3 regions of the Bacillus cereus group sp. RP43 genome follow, and region 3 is predicted to be linked to each of the others. Evidence: riboswitches for the same ligand, from Rfam matches in the RefSeq annotation. Region 3 holds a riboswitch; each other region holds the start of a gene.

Region 1 (8,073 bases), 310 kb from region 3:
TGCGACTACAGGCACGTTTATTAGCTATGATGACAACGAATCTATGAAATATAAAACAGACTATATAAAGACAAAAGGTTTAAGTGGCGCAATGTTTTGGGAACTAAGCGGGGATTGCCGTACAAGTCCAAAATATAGTTGTAGTGGACCAAAATTACTTGATACGTTAGTAAAAGAATTACTTGGTGGACCTATTACTCAAAAAGATACTGAATCACCAACAAACGTAAAAAATATTTCTGTTACAAATAAAAATTCAAACTCAGTTCAATTAAACTGGACTGCATCTACTGATAACGTAGGAGTTACGAAATATGAAATTACTGCCGGAGAAGAGAAATGGAGTACAACAACAAATAGCATTACAATTAAAAACTTGAAACCTAATACAGAATACACATTTTCAGTATTAGCAAAGGATGCTGCTGGTAACAAATCACAACCTACTTCTATTCTTATAAAAACAGATGATGCTAACACAACACCTCCTGGTGGAAATGGCAATGCTACCTTTTCAGTCACTTCAAATTGGGGAAGTGGTTACAACTTCTCAATTATAATTAAAAATAGCGGAACGACCCCTATTAAAAACTGGAAATTAGAATTTGATTATAACGGCAATTTAACACAAGTTTGGGATTCTAAAATTAGTAGTAAAATAAATAATCATTACGTAATTACGAATGCAGGATGGAATGGTGAAATTCCTCCTGGTGGATCAGTTACAATCGGAGGGGCAGGAACAGGCAATCCCGCCGAACTTGTAAATGCATCCATTAGCGAAAACTAAACGTAACATCCATTAATTATTTCACTAAAGTTTGAATTTAGGTTTGAGTGCTCTATCCTAAATTCAAACTTTTAATTTTATGAAAAATCACAAATTTATATTATAATAACCTATTATAATTATATTTAGTTTCTAATATGAAGTTCGTGTGAAGTTCATCTGAATTTTACATGAATTTCCTTTAAATTCTATTGTCTTCCTATACTAATCACATTATCCTTTACATATAGGAATTATTTTTATTCCATTTCTAACTATCTATATATATAAAGAAAGATAGTCGCCTATTAGGGAAAGGCATCTAGTATTATTATAAATATAAACATAACAAAAGAAAAAGCACGCTTATAAGCGCACCATAAGAGTGCTTCTTCATACAATTCTCATGTAAGAGTTCTCGAAAATCATGTTAATCACAAAGAAAAGACATTAGCTTATAAAAGCTAATGTCTTTTCTTTATTCTTATTGTTCAGCGTTCCATTCTTCTATATTCCATACTTTTGTTATCCATGCTTCATAGAAAGAAGGCTCATGTGAAACAAGTAAAACTGTTCCTTTATATTGTTGTAACGCTTCCTGCAAAGACTTTTTTGTTTCTATATCCAGATGATTAGTTGGTTCATCTAAAATTAAAACGTTGCTTTTCGTTACGATAAGTTCACATAAACGTACTTTCGTCTGTTCCCCGCCGCTTAATAAACTAATAGGTTTTAATACGTGTTCTTCTTTCAAACCACACTTTGCTAATGCTTGGCGTACTTCTTTCTTTGTCATATCTGGTCTTTCTGCCCAAACTTTCTCTAATGGTGTTGTTTCTGAAGCAAACTCCTCCTGTGCAAAATAAGCAGGATTTACTCGTTCTCCAACAGAAATTGAACCGCTTAACGGCTTTATTTGACCTAATAACGTTTTTAACATTGTCGTTTTTCCAATTCCATTATGACCAACAATCGCTATTTTTTCTCCTTTTTTCACTTGTAAATTCAACTCTGGACATAACGGATCACTATAACCTATCCTTAGTTTCTCAGCTTGCAATATACGACTCACTGGCTCCTCATAAACATTGAAATCAAAACGGGATCGAGTTACATGATTAACTTTTTCAACCCTTTGCATTTTCTCCAATACTTTTTCTCGACTTTTTGCCTGTTTCGCTTTTCGAATTTTATTTTTTTGAATAAATGTTTCTAGCTGAGAGATTTCTTTTTGCTGTTTCACATACGCCAATTGTACTTGCTTCTTTTGCAATTGATAACTTTGCACAAACTTTTCATAATCTCCTACATACCGCTTAACTTTCCGTTCTTCTAAATGATAAATAACATTCGCAACATTGTTCAAAAATATTTCGTCATGTGAAATGATAATATAAGCTTTTTCATACAGCTTCAAATATAATTGCAACCATTCTATATGAGTTGTATCTAAATAGTTTGTTGGCTCATCTAGCAATAAAACATCAGCTTTTTCTAAAAGGAGCTTCCCAAGTAATAACTTTGTTCGCTGTCCTCCACTTAAATTTGAAACATCCTTTTTCAACCCTATTTCAAATAAACCTAAACCGATTGCTACTTCTTCAATTTCTGTATGAATTTGATAGAAATTAGAGCTTTCCAATATAGTTTGTAATTCTCCATACTTTACTAACAGTTTTTCTACCTCTCCTGCTCCATTCATTTCTTCAGCAATTTTTAACATTTCACATTCAATCGCATACAAATTAGAAAATGCACTTTGTAAGTACCCTTCAATTGTTATCCTCTCTTGCAAATCCATATGCTGCTGTAAAAAGCCTACCTTCATATGTGGAAACCATTCAATCTTCCCGTCATCATGTATAAGTTCTCCTGTTAAAATCCTTAACAATGTTGATTTTCCAACTCCATTTTTTCCTACTAGCCCAACATGCTCACCCTTTAATAGTCGAAAGCACGCATTATATAAAATGGGTTTTTCACCATATGAATGACTTAAATTTTCTACTGTTAATATACTCATCTTTTTCTCTCCTTTACTTATGGTTCATAAGCTAAATAGAGAGAGCAACAGTATAAAGCCTTATTTAATTGTGCATATAAAAAATGGGTAAGGTGAATACACCTTACCCATTACATATTATCGTAAAAAAGGATTAAGGTTCTTTACCTGCTGTCTTCAATTTAGCTTAATCGTTAAAAATGGGCAGACTTCTCCCGTATCAAGCTAAAACCATTTGAAGAACAGTTGATAAAGTCATTTTATCCTTTCACTCCTTTAATATTTGTTATATTAAGAGTATAAACTACTCTGTTATATTCTATTCTCTATTTTTTCTTTTGTTCCTTCTCATTCTTTTCATGTTCTATAAAAAAAGCTCTTACCAGCAATTATATTAAAGTCTGGTAAGAGCTTTTTCTATTTTTTCATATAAGGAGCTAATACTCTTAAAATTTCTTCCTTATCTTCCTTTAACTCAAGTGATGTTAACATATCCATCGTTCGTGGCCTAGGTAATTTCACTTGTACCTCGCCAACTATTGATGCTGGTCTTTGAGATAAAATAAATACGCGATCAGAAAGTAAAATTGCCTCATCTAAGTCATGCGTAACCATAACGATTGTTTGCTTTTCTTGATGCCAAGAATTTAAAAGCCAACTGTGTACTTCCATTTTTGTAAATGCATCTAATTTTCCAAAAGGCTCATCCAGTAGCATAATTGGCTTTTCACATAAATATGTGCGAAGGAAACTAATTCTTTGACGCATTCCACCTGATAACTCATCTGGATAATGATCTGCATATTCATCTAGCTCAAACTGCTTTAATGCTTCCATTCCTTCTGTCAGCCTTTGTTTTTTAGGCTTCCCTTCGATTTCCAATGGAAGAACGATATTTTGCAAAGCCGATCGCCACGGTAATAATAAATCTTGTTGCGGCATATAACTTACAACATCTTGTTTTTTCACATGTTCCTCGTTATAAAATACCTCTCCACTCGTTGGCTCTTCAACACTCGCGATCATATTTAACAAAGTGCTTTTTCCACAACCACTTGGACCTACAAAAGAGACGAATTCTCCCTCCTGTATAGAAGCACTAATATTTTTTAATACATTCTTTCCATCAAAAGCTTTTACAACCTCTTTTATTAGTAATCCACTCATTTTTCACTTGGAAGGAATTCATTTGTAAAGGCATCTTTCACATCAATTTTCTTCTTAATAACTTTGTTGTCATATAAGAAATTCATGTAATTTGTCCAAACTTCTTCCTTCTGTACTCCCCACGCTTTTGCATCATCTTGATACTTTGTACTTAACCACTTTTGGCTTTCTTGTACTAATTCTTTATTCACATCTGGAACAGCTTTAATTAAAATATCCGCAGCTTCTTTCGGTTCTTTAATTGCAAAATCATAACCTTCTGTCGTTGCAGTCATAAACTTTTTCACGAAATCTTTATCTTGCTTCGTATGTTTTTCACTTGTAATAATGACAGGGCTATAGAAATCGAGTGCTGGATCTAAATCTTTCACCATAATCGTATTTAACTCTTTTCCTTGACGCTTCGCTTCAATTCCATCCCATCCGTAATAAATCCATTCGAAATCTGCATCACGGCCAATTGATTTGAAGAAGTCTGTTTGTCCAAGAATAATTTTTTCGACTTTATTAAAATCAGCTTGATGTTTCTCCATAATCGTTTTTAACGTCGCCTCTTCCGCTGGTCCTCCCCAGCCACCATAACGTTTACCTTCAAAATCTTTTGGTGACATCATATTATCTTTTTTTAGTGATGCAAAAGCAGAGGTATTATGCTGAATAATTGCACCAACAGAAACAACTGGGATTCCTTCAACACGAGCTAATGTTACATTTTCTTGTGCGCTTATCGCAAAGTCCGCTTTTCCAGAAGCAATCATCTGCTCTGCCGTTACATTATCACCAGGCTGGATAATTTCTACATCAAGCCCTTGCTTTTTGTAATAATCTTTCGTTTGCGCTACATATAAGCCAGTATGATTCGTATTTGGAAACCAATCTAAAACGACTTTTACTTTTTTATCTTTACTTGAACTTTCTTCTTTCTTCGCCGGATTACACCCAGCCACAGTTACTGCTAATAATGCAGCTAACATAATTTTTAAACCTTTTTTCATTTTCTGCCGCCCTTTCTGTATATCCATGGTGCTGTTATTCTTGCCATAAATTCAACAATAAAGTACAGACATAATGTCACCATGACGATAATCGCTGCAACACCAAATACTCGAGCCGTTAAAAAGGATTTTGTTGCTCTTGTAAGCATAACTCCTAATCCTTCACTGGCACCAAGCCATTCCCCAATAATCGCTCCCATCACACTATATGTAACAGCAATTTTTAAACCTGAGAAAAAGTACGGGAGCACTGCTGGAAATTTTACTTTCTGATAAATTTGCCACTTTGTCGCCTTCATCGTTTGTAACAACTTCAGCAAATTTTTATCTACCGTTTGGAAACCTTCTAAAATGCTAAGCGCAATTGGGAAGAAACAAACAAGAATAACAACCATTACTTTTGGCAACATCCCGTATCCAAACCAAATAATAAATAATGGTGCGAGCACAACGATTGGAATTGTTTGCGAAATAACGAGCAACGGATTCATTAAAATCCGAAATAAAGGGATGACATCCATAATGATAGCAATACTAGTCCCAAGTAAAATTGCAAAAAACAACCCAATTATTACTTCCTGTAACGTTTGCACTGTATTCGGTAATAGTAAATCTTTCATTCCAATTAGCTCTTGCACAATTGCAGACGGCTTCGGTAAAATCCACGGCTCAATTTTAAATAATGAAACAGATCCTTCCCATATAGCAATGAGAAGGATAAGCCAAATTGTTGTAATTATTTTAGATCGCTTCTGGTTTTGCATATTCATCACGGTACTTCCAAACTTTTTCGTCAATCGTTACGCCCGTACTTGGACGATAGTGAATTTTAATAGAAGTGATTACTTCTTCTGCTCCAGCATCGACGCAAGCTTGTTGCGCGCGTTTAATGACGTCAAGAAGTACATCTAATTCTCCTTCCAACGTTGTTTCCATTGCCCCTACTTCATAACGAACTCCCGATTGTTGTACAACTTCAATTGCTTTATCAACAACGGAATACACATCTTTGTTCTTCGCTTGTGGTACTACTGAAAATGAAATTGTAACTTGTTGTGACATAATAAAATCCCCCTTACAAAATATGTTTTCAAAAAAAGAAAAGGCTTTCCTACCATGTAGGAAAGCCTTGTATACAAGTTATTCTATAATAACTTATGCTACATCACTTTAAAGTAACTCCCTACGCTGGCATTATCCAGATCAGGTTGAGGGTCGATGTACACTTACATCCTCTCAGCCAATTGGCTCCCCGGTTCTTAATTCGTTTTCATTGTAGCATGATTTATTTTATTGAACAAACAAAAGCACGTATAATCATTTCATTTAACTTTTGAATTCCCCAATTAACTCTTGTAGCTCCTGTGAAAGCCAGCTTAAAGAACTGGCTAATTCAGCAATATCTTGTACAGACATTTCCTGTTCTTTCATACTTTCTTCAACATTACTACTACTATTCGCATACGTACTTGCGATAAGCGATAGTTCATTTACAACACGAACAATATTTTGGCTATTTTGCAATATATCACTTGAATTGCTAGAAACAACTCTAACTTGATTTGTAACAGATTGTGCTGATTTTGAAATTTCCCCAAAGAAAGCACCACTACTTTCAACAAGTTTCATTCCAGATTCTACTTCTTTTAAAGTATTTTGCATTGAAACAACAGCTTCTTCCGTTTCAACTTGTGTTTCCCCTATTAATTTCGCTATATCTTTTGCTGATACTTCCGTCTGCTCTGCTAATTTACGCACTTCATCAGCAACAACGACAAATCCATTTCCGGTTTCCTCAGCACGTGAAGCTTCAATAAAAGCATTTAAAGCTAGCGAATTGGTTTGATTTGAAATACCGGTAATTACTGTTACAATATCACTAATTTCTTTTGATTTTGTTTCCAAAGAATAAATAGTAGAAGATAAATCTTGTACTGCATTTTGTATTATGTTCATTTGATTAATCGTCTGTTCAATAACACCATTTCCTTTTACCGAATGATGCTCCATACCTTCAGACTCTTTCGCCATTTGTTTTGCAGCATTATTTATCTCTTCCATCTTATCTTCCATTTCATATACAATACCTAAATACTTTGGTCCTGAAGTTTCTTGTGACTGAGCGCCAGCTCTTAACTCAACCATAGAACTTACGATTCCTTGGACTGCCATGCTATTCTCTTTCGTACTCACTGACAATTCTTGTGAAGATGAGGAAACCTGTTCTGCTGTCTGCTTCACTTTATCTATAATTCCTTTAAACTTCTCGATGGTACTATTAAAATACGCATTAATAATACCTATATCATCTGGTCTTTCCTCTAATTTAATACTTAAATCACCTTCACCGACTTTGCGCAATCCTTCACGTAAATCTCGCAATGGAGCAAGTGCGTTACGTACAATTAAGAATTGAATAAAAGTTGCAATTAAAACAGAAATACAAATAAACATTAAACCTTGTATAATGAACTTTTCCTTTGTACTAGGAACAATAGAGGCATCTACATCAGCTGCAACAAGTGCCACAATATTATCTTCTCCATCTTTAATTGGCTCTAATATCGTTACCCATGTTCCTAATGCGTCTTCATATACTTCTGTCATATTTGCTTTTTTCGTGCTCATTACTTTATCATACGCTTCCATCCAAAGATCTGGTTGTTTATAATAGTCTCCCGGTCTTACTTCAACAACATTTGCTAAACCTGTAGACAAATCGACGATTTGTAGCTCACCTTTTTCATTTTCTTTTGCTCCAACAATGTACGTTTGTCCAACACTGTTCAATTCTTCCGTTGATTCATCTAATTTCTCTGTTAACTTCTCTCTCTTTTCTCTTTCTGCCGTTGGGTCTTTTGCAACATCTCTCAATATTTCTGCGTCTAATTTATGTAATACCGTATCTCCTGTTTCAAAAGAATGCCTTTCAAATATAGACATCATACTATTTTGAAACATGTTAAAACTTAACGCTCCCATAGTACCGACAAGCGTCAAAATAACTAACACAGTTAACAATACATTCTTTTGAAGAAACGATAACTTATGCCAATATCTTTTCATTAACATCACCTTTCTTAATTAACTTAATATAAAGTAAAACTATTAAAATATAAACCTCAACAATTGATAACTAT
Region 2 (8,073 bases), 4.2 Mb from region 3:
ACTCACAACAGTCGTCACATTATTCCTCTTATACTACTGGGTACACTTATTCTTCTCCTTATAGACAACAGAAGCCCCCTTTGCTACCGTCTTAGCAAAGGGGGCTTCTTCTATATTTAAGTTAGGTACAGTGTGATCAATCAAGTAAAGAGGTGTAACGTATTATTGATATAAGTGACTACCAGTTTCTTTAAATTCTACCGCTTTCTCTTTCATTCCTTTTTCAATTGCTTCTGTCGTTTCTAAATCATTTTCTTTCGCATATTCACGAATATCATGCGAAATTCTCATACTACAAAACTTTGGTCCACACATCGAACAGAAATGAGCTGTTTTCGCGCCTTCTGCTGGCAATGTTTCATCATGATACTCCATCGCGCGCTCAGGGTCTAAAGATAAATTAAATTGATCGCGCCAGCGGAATTCAAATCGTGCTTTTGAAAGTGCATCATCACGCTGATGAGCCGTTTTATGCCCTTTCGCAAGATCGGCTGCATGCGCAGCGATTTTGTACGTAATAACCCCTTCGCGAACATCATCTTTGTTCGGTAAACCTAAATGTTCTTTCGGAGTTACATAACAAAGCATCGCCGTTCCAAACCAGCCGATCATCGCAGCACCAATCGCTGAAGTAATATGATCATAACCTGGTGCAATATCTGTCGTTAACGGCCCAAGGGTATAAAACGGCGCGCCCTGACAAATATCAAGTTCTTTCTCCATATTTTCTTTAATTAAATGCATCGGTACATGCCCAGGTCCTTCAATCATAACTTGCACATCATGTTTCCAAGCGATTTTTGTTAATTCACCAAGTGTTTCAAGCTCAGAAAACTGAGCTTCGTCATTTGCATCTGCAATAGAACCTGGACGTAATCCATCTCCAAGAGAGAACGAAACATCGTACTGCTTCATAATTTCACAAATCTCTTCAAAATGAGTATATAGGAAGTTTTCTTTATGATGGAATAAACACCACTGCGCCATAATCGAACCACCGCGCGAAACAATACCTGTCATACGCTTTGCAGTAATTGGAATGTAACGAAGTAATACACCAGCGTGAATCGTGAAGTAATCAACGCCTTGCTCCGCTTGCTCAATTAACGTATCACGGTACACTTCCCACGTTAAATCCTCTGCAATTCCGTTTACTTTTTCAAGCGCTTGATAAATTGGCACAGTTCCAACTGGTACCGGAGCATTACGAATAATCCACTCACGTGTTGTATGAATGTTTTTACCTGTAGATAAATCCATAATCGTATCTGCACCCCAGCGAGTCGCCCACGTCATCTTCTCTACTTCTTCTGCAATAGAAGACGATACAGCAGAGTTTCCGATATTTGCATTTACCTTTACATGAAAATTACGTCCAATTATCATCGGTTCCGCTTCAGGATGGTTAATGTTCGCCGGCAAAATCGCACGACCTTCTGCAATCTCCTTACGAACAAATTCAGGCTCTACCCCTTCACGAATCGCGACATATTCCATCTCAGACGTAATAATGCCATTACGCGCATAATGCATTTGCGTAACATTTGCACCTTGCTTCGCTCTAAGCGGCTTGCGATCCATTTGCGGGAAAACAGGTGTATGTTTTGAAGCCACTTTCACACCGTCATCCTCTGGTCTTACTTCGCGCCCTTCGTATCCTTCTACATCACCACGCCCCACAGTCCAAGAGTGGCGCGGCGTTGGAATCCCCTTTTCCAGCTCCACTTTATACTCAGGATCTGTATAAGGACCACTCGTATCGTATACACGAATGGGCGAGTTTGGAACACCATTTGTATCGCTTTGTTCAATCTCACGCATCGGCACTTTCATACCTTCACGTGGCCCATCCACATACACTTTCTTACTTCCTGGTAAACTCGATTTCAATTCAATTTGCTCAGCTGAAACAGACTGTTTCATAACCTTTGTTGCCCCCCTGTACGTGACAAGGACGAGATATGGCCAGCGTATGCCAAAATAAAAAGAGCCAGGTCCATAAAAAAATAAGGACCTGGCTCATAAAGACATAATTATGTAAAGCCGTTAACTTCCCTACGCTGGTACGAGCCAGATCAGGTCCAAAGGGTTAAGAAGTTCACACGCTTCTCTCTCAGCCTACGCATACGTTAGGCACCCCTAGTTTATCACTGATTTAATTTTCAATACTTTCCCATCATACACGATAATCTGAAAAATGCAAAGGTTATTTCTTTTTCGTTTACGGAATCATCCACGTTAAATAATAAGCCTGCACATAAGTCATAATCCCAACAATAGTAACGAAGAATAAACTATGCTTTAATGTAAAGCGGAACAAATCTGACTCTTTCCCAGCAAGTCCAACTGCCGCACAAGCAATCGCAATCGATTGCGGAGAAATCATTTTACCTGTTACACCGCCAGTTGTATTTGCTGCAACGAGAAGCACTTCAGATACACCGACTTGCTGCGCTGTAATTGCTTGTAAATTCGAGAACAGTGCGTTCGCTGACGTATCTGATCCTGTTAAAAATACGCCAATCCAGCCTAAGAATGGTGAGAAGAACGGGAATAGTCCTCCAGTTCCTGCTAGTGCTAACGCTAATGTAGAAGATAGACCAGAATAGTTTGCGATAAATGCGAATCCTAATACGAATCCAATAGATAGAATTGGCATTTTTAGTTCGTTTAACGTTTCTTTAAATGTTGCTACCGCATCTTTTGCACTCATTTTCAAAATAAAGATAGAAATGATACAAGCAATTAAAATTGCTGTTCCAGTCGCTGATAAAATATCTAATTTCAGGATTGCTTCATAAGGTGTTGGTTTATTTACAATTGGCTCTGCTTTCATTACTAAATTGTGCAAACCTGGAACTTCAAATTTAAATACGAGACTTTCTAAAGCACCACCTGGAGCGAATAATGCTTTAAAGAAACTTTGGCTCCAAATGACTACCATCACAGTTAAAATAATGAACGGAGACCATGCTTTTACTACTTTTCCTACCGTTAGTTTCGGCATAGATGTCGCCGTCGTCGTTGCCGCCACTTCACTATTCGCTTGTTTAGACTGATAAATTTCTTTCGGCTGCCAAACTTTTAAGAATAACGATAAACTTACTAAACTTACAAGTGCTGACGTAATATCAGGAAGTTCTGGTCCTAAAAACGTCGCTGTAATAAACTGTGTAATTGCAAATGAACTACCCGCTACAAATAAAGCAGGCCACGTTTGTCTTACTCCTTTAAAACCATCCATTAAAAATACGATAAAGAACGGAACAAATAAAGATAAGAACGGTAATTGATGCCCAGCCATTTGTCCAATTTTATGTGGATCAATGCCTGTTACTTGTCCGGCAACTGTAATCGGAATCCCCATCGCTCCGAACGCTACTGGTGCAGTATTTGCGATTAAACAAAGACCTGCTGCATATAAGGGATTTAGCCCAAGACCTGCAAGAAGCGCTGCCGTAATCGCTACCGGTGCACCAAATCCTGCTGCCCCTTCTAAAAATGCCCCGAATGAAAATCCGATTAAAATAACGAGTAAACGATGATCGTTTGTAATAGATAATACAGATGCACGAATGACATCAAATTGACCTGTTTTCACGGAGATTTTATATAAAAATACCGACATAATGATAATCCAAGCAATTGGCCATAATCCATATAAGAAACCGTACCCGGTTGCTGCCATCGCCATCGTAAACGGCATTTTATAAGCAAATAACGCTACTAAAATTGTAAGTACAACTGTAATAAATCCTGCCACATACCCCTTCATGCGGAAAACTGCTAAAGCTAAGAAAAAAAAGATGATTGGAATAAGTGCAACTGCTGCCGAAATCCAAATATTACCGAACGGATCATAAACTTGTGTCCATGTGTTCATTGTTCTCTCCCCCTAAAGAATCCCCTTTTAAATAGAATAACCTCATCAATAGACTATCAGGTCATCATACCTTTTAGTCTAAAAATAAAAAACGTTTGAGAAAACGTTTTCAATAACTTCTTTTATACTTTATCATATCATTTTCCATTAAAAAAGATTTTTTTGAAAATTTTATCATTTAACAAAAAATCTTACAAAAACGTCACGTTCTTGTAATGTTCATCGATAGTAAGCTTGCAGAAATTACTGCATAATAATAGTATAACAACGGACATTATTTATGAGGTGATATATATGAATGGAAACAAAATATTAGCTGCTTTATCGTACTTTAGTGTACTATTTGCCCCTATCTTATTCCCTATTATCGTGTGGATTGTGGGCGATTCTGAAACAAAACCACATGCAAAACGTGCTCTATGGACACACATTATTCCAAGTATCGCAACATTTATTGGATTAGTTATTTTAGGAATTATGGGCATCGGATCTGATCAACCAGACGTAACACTTGGAATCGGTGCAATGATTGTCTTATGTATTTGCGGAATCGTTAGCTTATACTACTTCATTTGGAACATCGTGAAAGGTATTAAAGTACTGAAAGCTTAATCTTTCTTTTAAACAAACGTTTGATTAAAAAAGGACACTTGCAATTTGCAAGTGTCCTTTTCCCGCTATGTACAGGCAATAAGAGCCTTCTCTTTATCTTCTGCGTTTCTTCTTTTTTCTCATCATTTTCTTTCGGCGCGTATTCGCTTTATCCGCTATAATGTGGAGCGTACTCGCCACAATAATTCCCATTACAAACGTTACAATTTCAACCTCGTGTTTCTTCGCAATTTCTATTAAATTCCCATCGAGTGCTATTACATTTAATAGGAATAAAAACGGAGAAAACACGATTAACATGTATGCAATACGAATAATATCACCAATTATAATCGTATGTGTGAAGAAGGAACGATGGGGCATTACGCTCCTATATGGATACCAAAAAATGCGGAGGAATCCCCATTTATTATACGCATTACTGTACGTATCTAAATCCGGTGTTAAAAATGAAGTACCTACTAAAAATCCAATTGCAAAAGTTAATAAAAAATCAAAGTTTGTTAATCCATACGAAAAGAGCAGAAACAAAACAACCGGAAGGGATATTAAGTTTATTTTCGTATGCGTTCTTCCTGATGGCATAATGCACTTCCTCGCTTACGTTCGCCCTGTCACTCTATGACAGTTCTCACCTATTGATCTAATTTCTGATCGATAAATGATGTGTCTATATCCGAACCAAACCATTCTGCCAACTTCACTCGTGCCTTATCTTTCACATCTTCATTGACATATAACGACGCCTGTATTAGTGCGGCCATTAATGCCCCTAAATCATCCGTATAACCAACTCCAGCAATAAAATCTGGGATGGCATCAATCGGTGCAATAAAATAAGCAAGTGCTCCAATTACAATAATTTTCACTCGTTTTGGAACATCAGGTCTTTGCAAAACGTAAAACAGTAATAAACTTGCATAAATGACTGACTGCCCTGCTTGCTTTGCAACATGTTTTACTTTTTTCCAAAACGCTTCAACTGAAAATTTTTGTTTCATGTAAAAGCCCCCCTATTTTTCAAAAGAAATAAGCTACAATATATTACCAGTAAAAGTTCATCAAAATTACACATAATCTATCAACGAACATTTATTGTAACAAACAAAATTAAAAAGAACAAGTGTTCGTTAATTTTCATACACTTTCCTTCATATAATAGGTTTCTAGACAACCCATTACACATCTCCATTTCTTATTTCTCAACTATGAAAATTTTCACTTTCACTTAACATTCTGCTCTATCTTTGTTATATTTTCTAGTTGACGGACATATAAACGAATGATAAAGTTTTCTCTGGTAGTGACAAATCACATACAAAAAATGTAAAATGTTATAGTGTTTCTCAGAAATGAATTTTGTTGTATAATACAGAAATGACGTTATGCTTATGAGCAGCACAAGAAACCAAAAAGGGTATGCATAGTTAAAGTCGTATATGGGTGAATATAGAAACTCTACTTATGGCCAAGAAAACTATGTATTTTTTATTTTAACATTTTTCGCTCCAAAATCGACCAAGCCTGATAGAGAAAGGGTGGAAATGAATGAAAGAAACCATGAAATCACAATTTCAAAATGTGCGTTTCACTTTATTCGTAGCTTTGGCCGTATGGCTAAAAACCTACATCATTACACGCACTAGCTTCGATTTAAAACTTGAATCTTTCATGCAAGAATTCATTTTATTCATTAGTCCATTAGCAGCATCATTACTGTTTGTGGGTCTTGCATTATTTGCAAAAGGGAAAAAACGTAACTATATAGCACTAGGAATTAACTTTATCTTAACGTTCATTCTTGTTGGTAACGTAATGTTCTACGGATTCTACAATGACTTCGTTACTTTACCAGTATTAGGACAAACGTCTAATTTCGGAAGTTTAGGTTCTAGTGTGAAAGAATTATTTAACTACAAAATCATCCTTGCATTTGCTGATATTATCGTATTCTTCGTTCTATTGAAGAAGAAGAAAAACTTTGCACCGACAGAGCGTGTAGCACGTCCGATGCGTTCCCTATACTTCGTGTCAACAATTGCTATTTTCTTCGTAAACCTAGGATTTGCAGAAGCTGAGCGTCCAGAACTATTAACACGTTCATTCGACCGCGTTATGCTTGTTAAAAACTTAGGATTATATGTACACCAAGCATACGATCTTGGCTTACAAGCAAAATCAAGTTCACAAAAAGCATTTGCGGATAGTAGTAAATTACAGGAAGCAGAAAACTATGTGAAAACAACACAAAGTAAACCAGATCCAAATATGTTCGGTACTGCAAAAGGGAAAAACGTAATTGTTGTCTCTCTTGAATCATTACAAACATTCTTAATTGGTGCGACAGTTAACGGACAAGAAGTTACACCATTCTTAAACCAATTTGCGAAAGAAAGTTATTACTTCGATAACTTCTTCCATCAAACTGGGCAAGGAAAAACATCTGATGCTGAATTCTTAGTAGATACTTCATTATATCCACTAGACCGCGGTGCTGTATTCTTCACACACGGTAATAACGAATATACAGCAACTCCAGAAATTTTGCGTCAGCAAGGGTATAACACATCAGTATTCCACGCAAACAACGCAACATTCTGGAACCGTAATATTATGTATCCGGCACTTGGTTATGATCGTTACTACAACGAGCTTGACTACAAGATTACGCCAGAAACAAAATTAAACTGGGGACTAAAAGATATCGAATACTTTGATCAATCTATCGATATGTTAAAACAGGTGAAGCAACCGTTCTATACTCGCTTCCTTACTTTAACAAACCATTACCCATTCACTTATGATGACAGTACGAAATTGATCGAGCCGTACAACTCTGGTGATGGTGTATTCGACCGCTATATGGTAACAGCTCGCTACTTAGACGAAGCAATGAAACACTTTATTGAGCGTCTAAAAGCAGAAGGTATTTATGACAACTCTGTTATCGTATTCTACGGTGACCATTATGGTATTTCTGAAAACCATAACCGTGCAATGGCACAGTTCTTAGGAAAAGAAGAAATTACTACATTTGACCATATGAACTTACAAAAAACACCGATGTTTATTCACGTTCCAGGTCAAAAAGAAGGTAAAACAATTTCAAAACCAACTGGTGAAATTGACATTAAACCAACAATTCTAAACTTACTTGGTGTAGATTCTACGAATCAAATTCAATTCGGTCATGACGTATTCTCACCAGACAATAAAGGATTCGTTGTTCTTCGTGACGGTAGCTTCATTACAGATAAGTACATGTACACAAACAGTACATTCTACGATCGTAACACAGGTGAAGTTGTACAATTACCGAAAGAAGAAGCTCAACCACTTATTGATCGTGCACAAAACGAGCTAAATATGTCAGACAAAATTATTGAAGGCGACTTACTTCGCTTCTCTGAAAGCAATAAGGTCAAAACTGGCGAGGTAAAAACGGCTATTAAAGAAGAAAAGAAGAGCGCTGAGTAATCTCAGCCTCTTTTTTATTTTCCTCTCTACAAATTCTTCTATACATTAACTTTAAAATTACATAACCTTCACCTAATATTTACACCACATTAACGAAACAT
Region 3 (8,073 bases):
TCTTTTAAAGCTGGCAATATTGTATAAGCACGCTCTAATATAGAAGTAATACTTTCTGGTTGTACAGTTTTATTGAACGTATGAGGCTTCATCGTTGCCCCAATTACGTAACGCCCACCACGCTTCGGCGTAATATAAAACCGCTCTTGGAAAATAGGAGCTTTCAAGAGCGGTTTCCTGCTTCTTACTGCAATAACCTCTCCCTTAACAGGATATGTACCCCAATCACTATGGAAGTAATGTAGTAATTTCGTACTCCATGAACCTCCAGCGATAACGACTTTTTCGCATGTGATTACACCTTCGCTTGTAACAATCCCAGTCACTTTATTATTTTCAATACGAATATCAAACACTTCTGTTTGTTCATATATGTCAGCTCCAGAAAATGCCGCGGAATGTGCGAATGCTTTTGTAAGCTCTGGTGCAATAACGTGACCATCTTTCGGATAATATACCGCTCCGAGAATTGACTCGGATAGAAACGGCTCTTTTTCCCGTAAATGGTCTCCCGTTAAAAATCGGGAATCTTCACCTGTTTTCTGCTGCCAATCCATAATGTGAAGAATTCTTTCCTTCTCATCTTCATTTTGGGCAATACGATATATCCCTTTTTCTTCATACCCAATATCGATGCCTGTCTTTTCACGTAAAACCTCTGCAAGTTGTGGAAATATAGCACGGCTTTCTCTAGCAAGTTCAAATAGTGGGTCATATTCATCCCACTCTGCCTGAACACCGAGCAAACCAGCAGCTGCTTTCGAAGCTTCAGATGCGATTCTTTGCTTCTCTATAATCGCTACTTTATGCCCTCTTTCTGCTAGAAAGTGTGCAACTGAACTACCAATTACACCTCCGCCAATAATCGCTACATCATACTTCTTACACATGTTTTCCCGCCCACTTTCTTATTGATTCCTTATAAGATTTCGCTCTGCTATACGGATTAATACTGCTTATAATCCCGGACATAACAGCAATCCCACTTACACCATTTACAAGAACCTCTCCTGTATTTTCAGGAGTGATTCCACCAATTGCAGTTATTGGTATGGATAAACACCTTGCCATATGAGCAATTTCTTCTAATCCTCTTGCTGGCACATCCTTTTTACAAGCCGTTGGAAATACATGACCGTAAACGAGTGAATCCGCTCCATTTTTAAATGCCACTATCGCTTCATCTAAAGAATGTACTGAATAGCCAACATGCAAATAAGAAAACTTTTCTTTCACTGACCTTACATCTGCGCTTCGATATCCTAGCTGCACACGCGGAATATTTAATAGTATAGCAATATCAATTCGATCATTTATCACTATCTTCGATGCTGGAAAGCCTTTCCCCAAAAGACTTTCCACACCTTCATACAATTCCTTCGTACTTTTCTCACGCTCACGAATATGCAAATAATCAATCTCACTCTCAATTTGCATCGCTACATTCACTAACTCTTCGAATGGCATGTGACCATTTGAGATTACATGGAGCTCATTTTTCATATTCATTCGCCTACTTTAAAATGTTTTCGAATAATTCATCGGCTGGAACGATTTCTTTCGTCATTCCTTTTTCTTTCAGCCATTTATTTTGTTTCTCCCATGACTCTTTTGAATCTGATAAGAATGGCTCATCTTTCGTTTCCATCTTCTCTAATAAAATTTTCATACTTTCTTTTTCAACTTCTGGTACTAGCGGGAAGTTTTCTTTTTCTTGATGATTTAATAAAATATTCAATGCTTCATCCGGATTTTTCTTCATGAAATCATATCCTTTTTTCGCACCACGTAAAAAGGCCTGTAATGCTTCTTTATCCTTTTTCAAAGTTTTATCACCTGTTACAAACACAAGCTCATGATAATTCGGCACACCATATTCAGCTGGATTAAAGTATGCTGGTTCATGGCCTTCATGACGCATAACAGGTACTTCATGGTTAATGTATGCTCCTGTTACAGCATCTACTTTTTTCGTAATTAGCGCTGGTACTAAATCGAATCCAACATCAACTACTTTTACTGTATCTGGATTACCACCATCTTCTTTTACCATCGTCTTTAAATATGCTTCACTTAAAGGAGTTCCAGAATATCCAACTGTTTTTCCTTCTAAGTCTTTAGGTGACTTAATACCTGCTGATTTCAGCGATACAACATGATTTAGCGGCGAACGTACGACAGCTCCAATTGATTTCACTGGAATTTGTTCATTTGCTTTTGCCATGACAACATCTGGTTGATAATACAAACCAACTGTCACTTTCCCTGCTGCCGCTAGCGTTAATGGATCAGTCGGATTAGAAGGGAATTTAATATTCACCTTTACTCCTTCTTCTTTAAAGTATCCTTTTTCAATTGCCGTATAAATAAAGCTATGTACCGCATTTGGGTACCAATCAAGCATTACTGTTATTTCCTTTTCTGATTTATTCTTATCTGATGCTGAATTACTCGAACATCCTGCAATCATTGCAACTAATAATGTAAACACAAAGATGCGTTTTAATAATTTCATGAATGTTTCCTCCAACTAATAAATTTCTTTTCTAATATCGAAACAAGTATGACAAAGAAGATAGCTAATAATGATAACAATACAATTGGTGCAAATACACCAGCTCCGTCTAACTGCGTCATCATTCTTTTACTGAAATATCCAAGTCCAGCTTGTGCACCGAGCCATTCTCCAATTGCTGCTCCGATAACACTAAGCGGAACTGCAATTTTTAACGCTGAGAAAAAATAAGGAAGAGCAGATGGCAATTTTAGCTTTAAAAAAATATCTTTTTTCGTTGCACCATACGTAACTAAGAGCTCCTCCCATTCTTTCTTCGTACTACGCAGTCCATCATACGTATTTACCGCAATTGGGAAAAACGTAATTAAAACTGTGACAACGACCTTGCTCCAAATGGTATATCCAAACCATAAAACAAATAGCGGTGCAAGTGCTGTAATCGGAATTGTTTGTGAAGCTACTAATAATGGATAAAATGCTCTTTCCATCCACGTACTCGCATTCATTAACATTGCTATCCCTACGCCCAGTACGATAGAAATAACAACGCCTATTAAAACGACGTACAACGTTGCTGGTAAATGAACCGTAAATAATATATCTTTCAGCGTCCATATCTTCATTACAATTGCAGAAGGTGATGGCAAAATGTACATCTCATCTACAATTCTTGCGCCTACTTCCCATAGAGTAAGTAAAATCCCACTTAATATGAGGGCAGGTAATAACTCCTTCAAGCGATTCATCATACGAGTACCTGCCTTTGTAACATACTAAGGAGCTCTTCTTTAAGCGCCAACACTTCAGGATTATACAAATCTTTTCTTGTTCGGTTACGATCAAGCGGCACAATTCGCTCAGTTAAAGTTGCTATCGGTTGATTTTCTACAACGAAAATTCGATTAGAAAGAAACAATGCTTCTTCAACATCATGAGTGATAAATAAAATTGTTTTTTCCCACTCTTTCCATTGTTCAAACAACCATTCTTGCAAAGATGCCTTCGTTAAAGCGTCCAATGCGCTAAACGGTTCATCTAACAATAATATCTCCCCGCCCGTTAATAAAGTTCGGATAAAAGATACACGTTGTCTCATACCACCAGATAAATCTTTCGGATATTTCGCCTCGTATCCTTGTAACCCAAATTTATGTAACAGTTCTTTCGCTTTTACTTGCGCTTCTTTCTTCTGCACACCTTGGCACTCTAGCGGCAGGGCAGCATTCTCAATAATCGTCCTCCACGGCAAAAGCATATCTTTTTGAGGCATATACCCTACAGGATGACTCTTTGTTTCTGTCAGCTCTATCTGTCCAGTACTTGCCTCTTCTAATCCTGTAATAAGGCGAAATAATGTACTTTTCCCGCATCCACTCGGTCCGATAATACTTACAAACTCTTTATCTTGTATAGAAGCATTTAATTCATTGATGATTGGTTTCTCATCATAATGAAAAGAAACATTATGAAACTGTAGTATGTTCTTGCTCCTCAAAACCCCACATCTCCTTACGATAAGCCATATCCCAGAATAAATATTCAAATCGGCTGGAATATAAGAAAATCTCCTCTAATCGGTCTAGCTCTTTCTCTGATTTTCCAACTGCCATTTCATTTAATAAATCTATTAACCAAATACAAAGGTTACCGTATTCTTCAGAACTATATCCTTGAATCCATTCACCAAAGAACTCATGATTTCTTGCTCCAGGAATATCATTTAAACGTTTTCCAATCTCCCAATAGCTCCACATACATGGAAGAAGTGCCGCTATTAATTCCGCAAGTGTGCCATTTTGAGATACAGACATCATGTAATTTGTATAGGCTAAATTTTTAGCAGATGGTTTCGCAGATTCCATCTCTTGTGCAGAAATGCCAAGTCTTTTTGCATACTGTTTATGGATCGTCATTTCACCATTTAAAATCCCATCAATTTGCTCTGCAAATTTTGCCATAACTTGTGGATTCGTTGACTTTACAACCCCAATTGCATATAGCTTTGCATAATCTAACAAATATAAATAATCTTGAATAATATAGTACTGGAATTTGTCTTTTTCCAACGTACCATCCCCCATACCTACTACAAACGGATGATTATGACTTTTCTCCCAAACAGGCTGCACCGTATCAAATAATTTTTCACAAAATTTCATTTATAATTCCCCTTCCTATATATCTATTTATCTCAATAAAAAAACCACCTCTGTATATAAGAAGTGGTTACAGCAAATAAAATTATAATTTATTCGTTGTTCCACTTCCCTTCGCTAGTATTATCTAGATCAGGTGTTGTAAGGGTTAAGGATTATTCCTCTCTCAGCACGAAAAGCACCCCTAGTGGTGTTAATATGAAATTTTCAAATAAAAAAGCCCCGTTTCTATACGCAAAGAAACGGGGACTGATTGTTAATGTCCGAATTGCTTCCCTACGCTAGCATAATCTAGATCAGGTAATAAAAAGGATCAAAGGCTTACGGCCCTACTCTCAGCTGGCAACACCAGCCCTCCTAGCAAACTATAAAATTATCACTGTCAGTATAACATCGCCATAAGACATCATCAACTGTTTTAATTTTCTTAATTATCAATTAAAAATTAACATGTTAAACAAATATAAATGCGACCCCAAAAATGATATATAATACAATATTTATATATGAACCTCTCTTCTAACATTATTTTTATTGATTTCATATTACATTTATGTGAATACGACCAATATATTATATCTTTATACTATAATAAAATTACAACTATACAACTAGAGGAGGTCTTTATTACATGAATATGAAAGCTACAGCTTTAACAGCAACTACTATCGCAATTGCTTCTTTACTTCCTTCTATGGGAGAATCCGATATACAAACAGCGGCTGCTAAGCAAACATCTACAGTAAAAACTGGATATGTAAAAATCGACAACGTTGCACTACATCAAAATAACCATGCAGACAGTGCAATAATTGATAACATTCGATTTAATAGCCCGGTTACTATTCTTGAGACAACTCAAGATTGGTATAAAGTATCTGTTAACAACAAAACAGGCTATATGAAAAAAGATGCAATTCTATTCAAAAAAAATGTTCAATCAAAGAATCAATATATCGTAAATGCAAACGCATTAAACGTTCGTTCTGAACCTAATACAGAGTCTTCTATTCTAGATATATTACCAAATGGGCAATTCATTACCATTCAAGGTGAACAAGGGGATTGGTACAAAATATTACATAACGGGAAAATTGGATACGTACAAAAAACATTTGTATCTAATGGATCCACACCTCTAGTAAAAGGTGTAACAGTACAAGGTTCTCCTTCTTATACTGTTGCAACACCAAAATTAAATGTACGTAGCAACGCTAGTACAAGTAGCACTCTACTTGGCTCATTACAAAACGGTACACAAGTACAAGTAGTAGAAACGGTAGGTACTTGGTATAAAATTCGTTTTGGCACAGGATACGGATATGTAGCAAAACACTATGTAGTGCAAAATCAAAATCAAAATCCAGCACAAGCTAAAACAGCTCAACCTTCATCAATTCCAGCAGTTTTCAAATTCCCTACTCAAGGGAAAATCAGCTCAACTTTTGATATGCGCTGGGAGCAAATGCATTATGGTATAGATATAGCAGCACAAGGAAATGTCTCTATTCAAGCTGCTGCTGCAGGTAAAGTTGTGAAATCTTATTATTCGGCTAGCTACGGCAATGTCGTGTTCATCGCCCATCAAATAAATGGGAAATTATATACAACAGTTTATGCTCATATGAAGGATCGCACTGTACAAGCTGGTGATCAAGTACAAACTGGACAATTAGTAGGTCATATGGGAAACACAGGTCATTCATACGGGCAACATCTCCATTTTGAATTACATAATGGGGAATGGAATTTTGAAAAAACAAATGCAGTGAACCCACTGCCATATTTAGTTAGGTAAATTATATGCCACGCAATATACCTCTCTTTATTGAATACCTGGCCTTTTTAGGTTTAATCTGTTGTTTAATCATTTATAATACGAACATTGTATTTTTATCTATTATTATTGCTTTTGTTGCTTTAGAAATCATTATGGAAGCATTACAAATGCGGCTAAAACAAAAAATTGCCCATATTTATAATGCAATTTTTCTTTTGAGTGCTCTTATAACAAATATAATTAGTAATGGTTTTTATTTATCTACCGTACTTCCTGTATTCTTTATAGGTGTTTTATTATTCATAGCTAGATACGTTCATGTTCCTAATAACCAAAAACATGAACAAGAAGCTTAAAAAGAGGAGACACTGTGTACCAATCTTTCAAAGATAATCCAATGAAATATATATTGAATTTATATGAAAAAATGAATACTTTTTTTGGTATACAAGGAAGTTATACTGCACAATTTCTCCTTTATGGAATGTTATTTCTTATCTTGGTTACTTTCTCCTTGTTTTACTAACAAAAAAGGATCTCACATAAACTTGAGATCCTTTTTAATTTATATTAATTTTTAATATGTAAAATAAGGTTTATCCACAAGCATATTTTTCATAAATAAAACTAAGATTATATTTTTTCTCTAAGCTCATTCTTTGTTCATCGTCGCACCAATAGAAAAGAATATCATGAATCGTTGCATAACGCTTATTTTTAAGAAATAGTTTAAAGAATGATGGTAAACAATCATGTAATTGTATAAATATATAATTGCGTAGTATTTCTTCTTTGTATTCAATTCCCTTACAAATATACAGTAATTCTTCACAATAATATGCATGCTGTGGAACTTGGATCATTTCGAAAAATGGTACATATGATAGTAACTTTCCAATAAAATGACCATACCGATCCATTACCCCTATCGTCATATGCTCCATCATTTCTTTCATCACATATAAATAATCATCTACATGAGTTGTCTTTAAAGGGTCTAATCGATCGGAAATTTGAGAAAGTACAGCTCTTTGACAAGCTAAAACTGCCTGACTAGGTCCATAATATGATAGGAAGTCTGTACACTTACGATACTTTCGTAATAAGTCATGTGTATATAAATCATACACAAAAGTATTACAATACATTGCTAGACTCATCATATCACTATTTAATTGCTCTTTTGACAGTAGCTTCGCTCGCTTACACATATAAAAGAATGTAAATTCCAATACTTCTTTATGAGATAATAGATGTTTACAATTTGTTATACATTTCTCATTAAATTTAACTCGATCCCAAATTTCTACATCCTCAGCTGTTAATTCACCAATACGATATTTAATAATTAAATAGTTTAAAGCAACTGCTTTCGTCAACAGATCCCATGTTTCATACTCCAATGAAGTTTGGACAAATTCATCTAGTCCTTGGGCTATCATAAAAGCATTTGCCTCTTCATACCAACCAATCTCTTGACATAAACGAAGAATACGTACTAGAGTTGGAATTTCATCTTTATGAAACTGCGGTAAATTCTTTACTTTATTCATGCCATATACGATAAATGCCGCTAAATTCTCTTCTTTATAAAATTCTTTTTCTTTCCATACTAATAT

What was found. A riboswitch is a leader RNA that binds a small molecule or an ion and turns the genes downstream of it on or off. The one in region 3 is predicted to bind thiamine pyrophosphate.
Positions count from the first base shown of each region.
Region 1: linked by a shared signal. The riboswitch ahead of QCI75_RS24645 (MTH1187 family thiamine-binding protein) and the one ahead of tenA (thiaminase II) in region 3 are both predicted to bind thiamine pyrophosphate.
Region 2: linked by a shared signal. The riboswitch ahead of thiC (phosphomethylpyrimidine synthase ThiC) and the one ahead of tenA (thiaminase II) in region 3 are both predicted to bind thiamine pyrophosphate.

Region 1 covers NZ_JARVHQ010000001.1:4,734,961-4,743,033, forward strand. The annotation lists gene QCI75_RS24620 (glycosyl hydrolase family 18 protein) at 1-790, shown strand, start outside; gene QCI75_RS24625 (ABC-F family ATP-binding cassette domain-containing protein) at 1,254-2,792, opposite strand; gene QCI75_RS24630 (ABC transporter ATP-binding protein) at 3,189-3,938, opposite strand; gene QCI75_RS24635 (ABC transporter substrate-binding protein) at 3,935-4,933, opposite strand; gene QCI75_RS24640 (ABC transporter permease) at 4,930-5,703, opposite strand; gene QCI75_RS24645 (MTH1187 family thiamine-binding protein) at 5,675-5,995, opposite strand; TPP riboswitch at 6,097-6,198, opposite strand; gene QCI75_RS24650 (methyl-accepting chemotaxis protein) at 6,260-7,999, opposite strand.
Region 2 covers NZ_JARVHQ010000001.1:274,936-283,008, reverse strand. The annotation lists gene QCI75_RS01380 (arsenic transporter) at 1-64, shown strand, start outside; gene thiC (phosphomethylpyrimidine synthase ThiC) at 163-1,923, opposite strand; TPP riboswitch at 2,036-2,151, opposite strand; gene lldP (L-lactate permease) at 2,222-3,883, opposite strand; gene QCI75_RS01365 (magnetosome magnetite crystal formation protein family) at 4,178-4,495, shown strand; gene QCI75_RS01360 (metal-binding protein) at 4,589-5,080, opposite strand; gene QCI75_RS01355 (YkvA family protein) at 5,131-5,496, opposite strand; gene QCI75_RS01350 (LTA synthase family protein) at 6,044-7,972, shown strand.
Region 3 covers NZ_JARVHQ010000001.1:4,426,843-4,434,915, forward strand. The annotation lists gene thiO (glycine oxidase ThiO) at 1-890, opposite strand, end outside; gene tenI (thiazole tautomerase TenI) at 883-1,503, opposite strand; gene QCI75_RS23065 (ABC transporter substrate-binding protein) at 1,514-2,515, opposite strand; gene QCI75_RS23070 (ABC transporter permease) at 2,512-3,264, opposite strand; gene QCI75_RS23075 (ABC transporter ATP-binding protein) at 3,264-4,013, opposite strand; gene tenA (thiaminase II) at 3,982-4,677, opposite strand; TPP riboswitch at 4,767-4,870, opposite strand; TPP riboswitch at 4,931-5,043, opposite strand; gene QCI75_RS23085 (SH3 domain-containing protein) at 5,306-6,472, shown strand; gene QCI75_RS23090 (hypothetical protein) at 6,478-6,810, shown strand; gene QCI75_RS23095 (DUF3965 domain-containing protein) at 7,051-8,073, opposite strand, start outside.